DNA from 2 places in the Mesorhizobium sp. M0185 genome. Region 2 is predicted to be linked to the other one. Evidence: riboswitches for the same ligand, from Rfam matches in the RefSeq annotation. Region 2 holds a riboswitch; the other holds the start of a gene.
What was found. Region 2 has a riboswitch for cobalamin ahead of NKJ20_RS02345 (DUF1636 family protein). Riboswitches for the same ligand answer to the same signal wherever they lie in the genome.
Positions count from the first base shown of each region.

Region 1: linked by a shared signal. The riboswitch ahead of metE (5-methyltetrahydropteroyltriglutamate--homocysteine S-methyltransferase) and the one ahead of NKJ20_RS02345 (DUF1636 family protein) in region 2 are both predicted to bind cobalamin.

Region 1 covers NZ_JAMYSY010000027.1:45,271-50,042, forward strand. Annotated here, with positions in the region: gene NKJ20_RS20840 (dihydrodipicolinate synthase family protein) at 1-692, shown strand, start outside; gene metE (5-methyltetrahydropteroyltriglutamate--homocysteine S-methyltransferase) at 958-3,303, opposite strand; cobalamin riboswitch at 3,399-3,599, opposite strand; gene NKJ20_RS20850 (hypothetical protein) at 4,012-4,692, shown strand; gene NKJ20_RS20855 (helix-turn-helix transcriptional regulator) at 4,715-4,772, opposite strand, start outside.
Region 2 covers NZ_JAMYSY010000002.1:117,254-122,025, reverse strand. Annotated here, with positions in the region: gene cobN (cobaltochelatase subunit CobN) at 1-1,081, opposite strand, end outside; gene cobW (cobalamin biosynthesis protein CobW) at 1,100-2,140, opposite strand; gene NKJ20_RS02345 (DUF1636 family protein) at 2,137-2,571, opposite strand; cobalamin riboswitch at 2,610-2,813, opposite strand; gene NKJ20_RS02340 (winged helix-turn-helix domain-containing protein) at 2,843-4,042, opposite strand; gene NKJ20_RS02335 (NADH-quinone oxidoreductase subunit A) at 4,378-4,743, shown strand; gene NKJ20_RS02330 (NuoB/complex I 20 kDa subunit family protein) at 4,734-4,772, shown strand, end outside.

The DNA of each region.
Region 1 (4,772 bases), on a different contig from region 2:
GGCGAATGCCGCTCCTGGTGGGTGTGGGCGCGCTGCGCACCGATGAAGCAGTGAGGTTCGCGCAAGACGCCAAGGCCCTTGGAGCTGCCGCGGGGCTGCTTGCGGCCGCCTCCTACACCCCGCTCACTGATGACGAGGTGTTCGAACATTTCTCGACGGTGGCGTGCGAGAGCGGCCTGCCGATCGTCGTCTACGACAATCCAGGAACGACGCATTTCCATTTCACCCCAGCACTCGTCAGCCGCCTGGCAAAGGTGGGTGGGATTGTCGCTATCAAGAATCCGACAGACAAGGGCGATGCGATCAAGAGCCATCTGGCCGACCAGAGGCGCACTGTGCCGGAAGGGTTCTCGATCGGCTACAGCGGCGACTGGAACGCCGCAGAGGCCATGATCGCCGGCGCCGACACATGGTACAGCGTCCTCGCCGGCATCCTGCCCGAGGTCTGCGTGAAGATCGTCACGGCGGCGCAACAGGGCGATGCGGCCGAAGCGCGACGGATCGATGCCACGCTTGCGCCGCTCTGGAGACTCTTCAAGGAGTTCTCGAGCCTTCGCGTCGTCTATGCACTTGCCGAATTGCTCGACATTTGCCGTGCCGACCCCCCGCGTCCCATCCTGCCTCTGCCCTCAGCAGCGAAGCGCCAGATCGCCGCCGCGTTGGAACGCTTGCCATCGGATGTCAACCGGTGAATAGCGAACCCGGCGGCCAGTGAAGGAACCTGTCATGTATGTACCCGCGCATTTCGATGAACCGAGCCGAGAATCGAACTCGACACGTCACAGGGAGAAAACGGTACCCTTTACTCCTGCGCGATTAATACACGTGCCGAAGGAAAGTGCACATTTCGCTCGAGTGACTTATTTCAAAGGATGTGATCGCGTTTTGGCACATTCACAGCCGACATGCGGCAGCCGGTAACTCACCACATGGTGAGCAACCAGGAAACCCTCCGGCCTACACTTTCCACCGGAGCGCACGTGCTGCATCGACCATGTTCATCAGGGCAGGGCGGACCTCCTCCCATTTGCGTGTTTTGAGGCCACAGTCCGGGTTTACCCACAGTTGGGAATCCGACAGTCGCTCGCGGGCAAGCATGACGAGATCCGAAATCTCGCCGACTTCCGGGACGCGTGGTGAGTGAATGTCGTAGACTCCGGGACCGATTTCGTTCGGATATTTGGAGCTCGTGAAGGCGTCCAGCAGTTCCATCTTCGAGCGCGACGTCTCAATCGAAATGACATCCGCATCCATTTCAGCGATCGCGTCGATGATCTCGTTGAACTCCGAGTAGCACATGTGGGTATGGATTTGAGTCGCGTCCTTTACACCCGTTGAAGCGATCCGGAAGCATTCGACAGCCCAGTCGAGATAGTCGTTCCAATCAGACTGGCGCAGTGGCAATCCTTCGCGAAACGCGGCCTCATCGATCTGGATCATCCTTGCGCCGGACCATTCGAGATCCGTCACCTCGTCGCGGATGGCGAGCGCGATCTGGCGGCATGCTTCGGAGCGGGGTACGTCGTCGCGAACAAAAGACCAGTTGAGAATGGTCACCGGGCCTGTGAGCATTCCCTTCACAGGGTTTTCCGTAAGCGACTGGGCGAATTGCCACCAGCGCAGCGTCATCGGCTTGGGCCTCGATACGTCGCCGAAGATGATGGGGGGGCGCACGTAACGCGACCCATAGCTCTGCACCCAGGCATGCTGGGTGAAGGCGAAGCCGGACAGCTGCTCGCCGAAATGCTGTACCATGTCGTTTCGTTCGAACTCACCGTGCACCAGCACGTCCAGCCCGATCTCTTCCTGCCAGCGAATTGCAGCCTCGATCTCCTTCTTCAGGAAGGTCTCGTAGTCGACATAGCTCAGCTGGCCCTTCCCATGAGCGGCCCGCGCCCTGCGTACCTGCGGCGTCTGCGGGAAGGACCCGATGGTCGTCGTCGGGAACGGCGGCAGCCCGAGCGTGCCGGCTTGGACTCTGGAGCGCTCGGCAAAAGCGCTCTCTCGTCGCTTCATGCTGTCGTCAATGCTGGCGATCCGCCCCTCAACCAGCGGGTCATGGATCTTCGTGGATGTCACGCGAGTGGCGGCAGCCTCGGCAGACGCTTTCAACGCGCCTGCCACCGCATCCCTGCCTTGGGACAGGGCCCGGGCAAGCAACACCAACTCGTCGGTCTTCTGGGCCGCGAAGGCGAGCCACGACCTGATGTCCGCGTCGAGTTCCGTCTCCATGCGGAGGTCGATCGGCACATGCAGCATCGAGCAAGAAGGCGCGATCTCGACGCGGTCCAAGGGCCAGCCGGCGACGATCGGTTTGATGCGGTCGAGAATGACGGGCAGGTTCGCACGCCAGACGTTGCGACCATCGATCAAGCCAAGCGAGAGCACCAGATCCTTCGGTGCGAGCCGACCCACCGTTTCCAGCTGCTCGGGAGCGCGCACGAGATCAATATGCAGCCCGGCCAGGGGCAGAGAAACCGCGGTTTCGAGATTGTCTCCCAGCGGCCCGAAATAGGTAGCCAGCATGATCTTCAGCTCGGGCGCGGCTTTCGACAGCTGGCCATAGGCGAATTCGAACGCAGCTCGTTCGTTCGGGTTCAGATCGAGGACAAGCGCTGGCTCATCGATCTGCACCCAGTCGGCTCCAGACAGCTTCAGCCTCTGCAGGAGTTGCTCGTAGACGGGCAGCAGCCGCGGCAGAAGCGCGATGGGATCGAGTCCTTCGGCAGGCGATTTCGCCAGCTTGAGGAAGGTGATCGGTCCAAGGATGACTGGGCGTGTGTGAACGCCGAGAGCTTTAGCCTCGATGAAGTAATCGACCGGTTTCGTCGACGAGAGGGCGAACGTCTGATCATCGTTGAGTTCCGGCACAATGTAGTGATAGTTGGTGTCAAACCACTTGGTCATTTCCATCGCGGTTACATCAGACCGATGAGCCGCCTGCTGGTGACCAGCGTGTCGACAATCCTCCGTCTGACCCTGGTTGCCCCGCGCCATTGCGAAGTAGATGTCAAGTGGAACCTCGCCGCTATTCCAGCCGTAACGGGATGGAACGGCGCCGACCATGGCTGCGGTGTCGAGCACATGGTCGTAGAGCGAGAAGTCGTTCGACGGGATTTTCGACACGCCGCGATCGTGCTGCTCCTCCCAGCTAGCGGCACGGAGCGCCTTCGCGGTCGTGAGAAGGTCGGCAGCGGACGATTTTCCGGACCAGTAGCTTTCAAGCGCGAATTTCAGTTCTCGCCGACGACCGAAGCGGGGCACGCCGAGCGTTGCTACAGGAATTTGCTGAGAGACAGTCATGCCAGACCCCGATGGTTGGGGCGTCGGTGACAAGGAAGGCGCTAGCAGGCCGGCACGAACGCCAGGCTGCAGCGGCCACCGAGACACCCCGCCCGTGGACGTAATTCGCCGTGGCAGGTCTCCTGGCTCGCGGGGTCATAGCCTCTACCCGTCTTCCCAAGGCTATTCGCCTCAGTGACATGAGTGGGGTTGGCTCGCCGCTAACAGTTGCGGGGGCAGCGCCGGCATCGCACCGGCTTCCCTCTTAGCTCCGCTGCGGCAGCGCCGTACGGAGAACCACGACGCGGGAGACAATTACAGCAGTTCGCCTCTTTGTCAACGCCGCATAAAGAAATGTTTATGTCGTTATGTTAAATTTCCGTTGGCATGTTCCAAAGGTCGCCTCGAAAGCGAAAACTGTGGAAGCCTTGAGCGGCCGGTAAATCAAAGCAATGACGCACGGCGCCCTTGTCCAGGAGGATAGGAGTTCGTCGGCTGCCGGCAGCAAACATACCGGCAAGCGCCGTGGTGCTGCTTCCCGCATCATGCGAACCACCTCGGCGTCGAACTTCGGCTCCGAGGTTCCGACCGCTTCGTTGGTGATCTGCTCGCGACCATATTCGGCTCAATGGCGAGGCTGTTGCCCATGTGGAAGCTGTTGGCCGTGATGCCCTCGGTGATATGACACAACGATTTCGGGGGGAGCACACCGAGGCCAGGCGCAGCGGCGTGATCGAGGCCAATGTCTCGAACTGCTTGTTCGCAGCCCACCGGCTCAAGGTAACCCGGCTCAAACCACCGGCCAGCTCAAGTCCTGTCCAAATGAGGCCTGAGCGGCAAATCGTCGTGCACGCGCACGGTTTGGCGTTCGATCTTGTGATGCGTCTTGGGCGGACAATCGCCACGGTGCAGCGCGCAGAAGCGGTCCCCAATTGGGAAGCCGAGGGCGGTGAGGGCAAGCCAGCGCCACAGGCGGAAGGGGACTTGGACCTGTTTGCCCTGCTGGACCACAAGTTCGCGACACAGGGCCTCAAGGAGAAGACCAAGAGTGATTATGCGCGGGACCTCGCCAAATTCATCAAAAGCAGCGGGCGTCAAAGTTCGGCGCCGATTGACATGGAGATAGCCATCGCGGCGAACCGCCCAGGCGGACCGCAAGCCGGAATACAACCGGGTGCAGGCGGCCAAGCTCGTCCACAAGATGGCGTCGGGCACACACCGGCGATGGGAGAGCGGACCGTGGAGTGCAGGAACTTTACGCCTATCCACGCTCCCGTGGACGTGTCCTGCGGCACATCGGCAGCGATATTGAGGAGGCAGTTGAGCTTCTGGTCGAGCACTCTTACCTGCCACTACCTACGCTTAACGTCATCTCGTACTGAAAACGCACCACGCAAGGTCGAGATGTAACATGCGCCCTTCGTGGATGGTTCTAAGCTTCCTCGGGCGCGGTCAATCTGTGATAACGGTCGCTTGGAACCTCCATCACC
Region 2 (4,772 bases):
CGTCGAGCTCGGGCAGGACGACATGCATGGCAAGGTCGGCGGGCGCCAGGCCGCGCTGATTGGTTTGCCAGATGTCGCGGCGGGTGGTCGCGACGATGACCTGGAACACCGGCACGCCGGCGCGGTCGAACAGGGTTTCGACACCGGGCTCGGCACCCGAGGCGAAAGCCGTCGCAGTGATGATGGCGGCAGGCTTCAGGGTTGCGAGCGCGGTTTCGACAAAGGCGAGCGACGCCGGGTCCTTGAGGCTGGAGACGAACATAGGCACGGGAGCCATGCCGCGGTGGCGCAGGGCTTCGAAAAGCGCGTCGATGGGCGCGACATCGGCCGCGAGCAGCATCGAACGGTAGAAGAGAATTGGCACGACGTCCCCCTCCCCCTCGAGGGGAGGGTGGCCCGCAGGGCCGGGTGGGGTCGTCACGGCAGTGCGCGACGTTTTGTGTAGGCGCGCTTCGGAGAGGACCCCACCCCCGGCCAGCGGCCGGACCCTCCCCTCGAGGGGGAGGGGGACGCCGCGTTCTACGACCCCCAGTCCCGGCTCGTAAAATCCCGCCTTTGGCACGCTAACAGGTTCGGCTACCGCCGCACCCGATCCAGCGAGACTTGCCAGCCTCTGCACCAGCGCCGTCATATTCGCCGGTCCACCCTCGCGGAAATAGCCAAGCAGGCCGTCCAACTCCTCGCGCGGCAGCGTCGAGCCTTCGATCAGCCGCAAATCCTCGTCGTGGCTCTCGCCCGGCAGCAGCGCCAGCTTGATACCGCGATTTCGCGCGATAACGGCGAGCTGGTCGCAGCCATAGCGCCACCACTCGTAGCCGCCGAGGATGCGGACCAGAATGACCTTGGCGTGGCGGGCGACACTGTCAATCCACAGGTCGACGGACATCGGATGGCGCAGGTCGCGCAAGGCGGCGAGCCGCATCGACGGCAGGCGGTGCGCATCTGCCTTCCACGCCGCCGCCAGCCCGGCCAGGTCGCTGTCGGTGAAGGACAGCGCCACGACATCCGCAGGCGTTTGCCTGAGATCGACAGGCTCGGCGAGATCGTCGAGCGAGGCGGATGTGGTGGTGAGGATGTGCATCGCGGCTCGTACCTGGGGTCAGCCGGCGAGGATACGCTCGATGGCCGGGCGGTTCAGCCCTTTCAGGCCGATGACGACTAGGCGCGAGCGGCGGTCGTCTTCAGCGGTCCAGGCGCGGTCGTAATAGTGGTTGACGCGCGGACCGACGGCCTGCAGCAGGAGCCGCATCGGCTTGCCGCCGACTTCGACGAAACCCTTGACGCGCAACACGTTTTCTTCCTCCGCCGCCGTGGCGACCCGTTGTGCGAGCTCGTCCGGGTTGGACACGGACGCGATGTCGATGACGAACGAGTCAAAATCGTCATGTTCGTGGTCGAGCTCGTCGTCGTGGTGGGTCTTGCGGTTCTCGATGTCGTCCTCGACGGCGAGGCCGAGGCCGAGCAGCACCGACGGGTCGACCTTGCCTTGCGAAGTCGGTACGATCTTCACCGCCCGCGCAACGTGCTTGCCGATGACGGCATTGGCACGGGCCGCGCCGGCTGCGTCCATCAGGTCGCTCTTCGACAGGATGATCAGGTCGGCGCAGGCGAGCTGGTCTTCGAACACTTCCTCGACCGGATCGTCATGGTCGAGCGTCTCGTCCTGCGCGCGCTGCGCCTGCAGGGCGTCCATGTCGTTGGCTACGCGGCCATCAGCCAGCGCCGGTCCGTCGACCACGGCAATGACGCCGTCCACCGTCACGCGGCTTTTCACCGACGGCCACTGGAAGGCCTGGACCAGCGGCTTGGGCAAAGCGAGGCCGGATGTCTCGATCAGGATGTGGTCGACCCTCGGCGTCAGCGACAGGATCTGGTCCAGCGCCGGGACGAAATCATCGGCGACGGTGCAGCAGATGCAACCATTGGCCAGCTCGACGATGTTTTCCTCGGGGCAGGTGTCGATGGCGCAGCCCTTCAGGATCTCGCCGTCGATGCCGATGTCGCCGAACTCGTTGACGATGATGGCCAGCCGCTTGCCTTTGGCGTTTTCGAGCAAATGGCGGATCAATGTCGTCTTGCCGGCGCCGAGAAATCCGGTGACCACGGTGCAGGGAACGCGCGAAAGGGAGGCAGCGGTCATATCAAGTCCTTCAGAAGGTCAAGGGGAGGGATGCGGGCAACGAGGCCGCGCTTTAGGCAATCGGGACGGCCGCGCCATGGAATGAGCCCATCCGTCGAGGTGGCGAACAGCTTTGCCCCGGTGACGAGATCGGCGCCGCTGGTCGTGGTCAGATCACCGAAGACGTAGCTCCAGCAGCCGTCGCGCAGCATGGCCGCGCTGAGCCGGCGCTTGCAATTGCCGAGGCATTCGACGGTGCGGATTTTGATGTTTTCGCTGGAAGCGGCGCGGCGCGTGTCCTCTGCGAGCAGTTCGCCGGCGCGCGGATGAGCGTCCGAACCGGTCTCGTCACGGCAGGACGAGCAGACGATGACGGTAACGCCGGCCGGGGAATCACCATGGCCGGACAATAAATCCGCTGTCTCAGCCGGAAAACTGCTGTCGCGTTCCAAATCAGGCTCCTTGCCCGGAAAACCCGCCAGGCGATCGGATTCTTATGTCCTAGACGGCAGGTCTCCTGGCTCGCGGGTCATCGCCTGGGTGCCGCCTTCCCGGGAATATCCCAGTGGTTTTCGGCCGAGGCTCGTCGCTTACAGTTGCGGGGACAGCCGCGGATTTGAAATCGAGATTTCGCACCGCATTCCCTCTTGGCCCCTGCCGTTGCGGGCAGGGGACCGTCTGGAACGGATTTAGGCTTGTGGAGGCAGTCGTGTCAACGCACGTCTATGCCGCGGCGATATCCGCGAGCGGCCGGCCGAGGTCGCCGGCAGCGGTCACCTCGATGCGTTCCAGGCCGAGCCAGCCCTGCATCTGCTTCAATTCTTCGAAAAGCTCGGCAGCGGTTTGTGGCGGGGCGCCGGGCTCCGCATAGGCGGCATGGACGCGCAATACGCCGGCCGGACGGTCGGCCCTGAGGTCGACGCGCCCGACGATGCTGTCGCCGAGCAGGAATGGCAGCACATAATAGCCATACCGGCGCTTTTCGGCCGGCGTGTAGATCTCGATGCGGTAGTGGAAGTCGAACAAGCGCTCGGTGCGCGACCGCTCGAAGACGACGGGATCGAACGGCGCGAGCAAGGCGCGCGCCTCGATCCTGCGCGGCAAACGGGCGTCGTTGTGGAGATAGGCTGTTTTGCTCCAGCCTTCGACGCTCACCGGCAACAGGTCGCCGGCCTCGACCAACTCCTCGATGCGGCCCTTGATGTCGGCGGGCGAGAGGCGGAAATAGTCGCGCAGGTCGCCTGCCGTGGCGATGCCGTGGGCGCGGGCCGAGATGCGCAGCAATTCGCGGTGAGCATCCTCGGGACAGGGAACCGGTAGCGCGAGTACCGCCGGCGGCAGCACGCGCTCCGGCAGATCGTAGAACCGCTCGAAGCCGCGGCGATGCGCCGTGGTGATGCGGCCGGCCCAGAACAGCCACTCGAAGGCATGCTTGGCATGGCTCCAGCCCCACCAGCCGCCCGAACCCTTCTGGCCTTCGAAAGCCGACGCCGCGATCGGGCCTCGTTCGGCGACCTCGCGATAGATGTCTTCGATATAGGCGGCGTGCTCGCGGCCCCATTTGGCCAGTCCGCTGTACATTTCGTCGCCGCGTTCGGCCCGCTGCATGCGCCAGCGCATCAGCGGATAGGTCTCGACCGGCAAGAACGAGGCTTCATGCGCCCAATACTCGAAGACCATGCGCTTGCGCGTGACGGCGGCGTTGTCGAGCAACGCCAGCTTGTAAGGGCCAAGCCGCGAATAAAGCGGCATATAGTGGGCGCGCACCACGGCGCTGACGGAATCGATCTGCAGCAGGCCGGTACGGGCAAGCACGCGGGCCAGATGCCGGCGGTCAGGCGTGCCGGTGGGGCGCGGGTCATTGAATCCCTGTGCCGCCAGCGCAATGCGGCGGGCCATGGCAAGCGAGATTTTTTCCTTCATGAAGGCGGCATCCGGACGATTTTGGACAGAGAAAATGACCTGCGATTCCGTGCCATGCTAGCAGGGTTTTGGCGGCATCCATGTCAGGAGAGAAAAGTGGAGTAAAAAGTGAAGGAAATCAAACAGGAGCGGATCGGACCAGTTTTCCCGGATATGCCGTCCAGCACCGCGATTTGAACAAGGTTTGACTTGCTTCGTCGAAAGCGCTGCGCTAACCCTCGCCGCGTTGCAGCATAGAGCCCCCTTAAAACGGTTCAGTGGTTAAACTGTCACGCTTCCGCAAGTGGGTCCGGTGCTGTAATCAGAGTGGATTGGCCGCAACGGAAAGCTGCAGAATGAACGCATTGTTGAGTTCGTACCTGCCCATCGTCCTGTTCATCGGCGTGGCGCTGGTCGTCGGACTGGCGCTGCTCGCCGCACCCTTCCTGGTGGCCTATCGCAACCCCGATCCGGAAAAGCTTTCGGCCTATGAGTGCGGCTTCAACTCGTTCGACGACGCCCGCATGAAATTCGACATCCGCTTCTACCTGGTGTCGATCCTGTTCATCATCTTCGATCTGGAGGTGGCCTTCCTGTTTCCGTGGGCGGTGTCGTTCAGCCAGATCGGCATGCTCGGTTTCTGGTCGATGATGGTGTTTTTGGCGGTGCTGACCATCGGCTTTGCCTATGAATGGAAAAAAGGAGCGCTGGAATGGGATTGAACGACAGTTCCGGCACGCTCGTCGCGCCG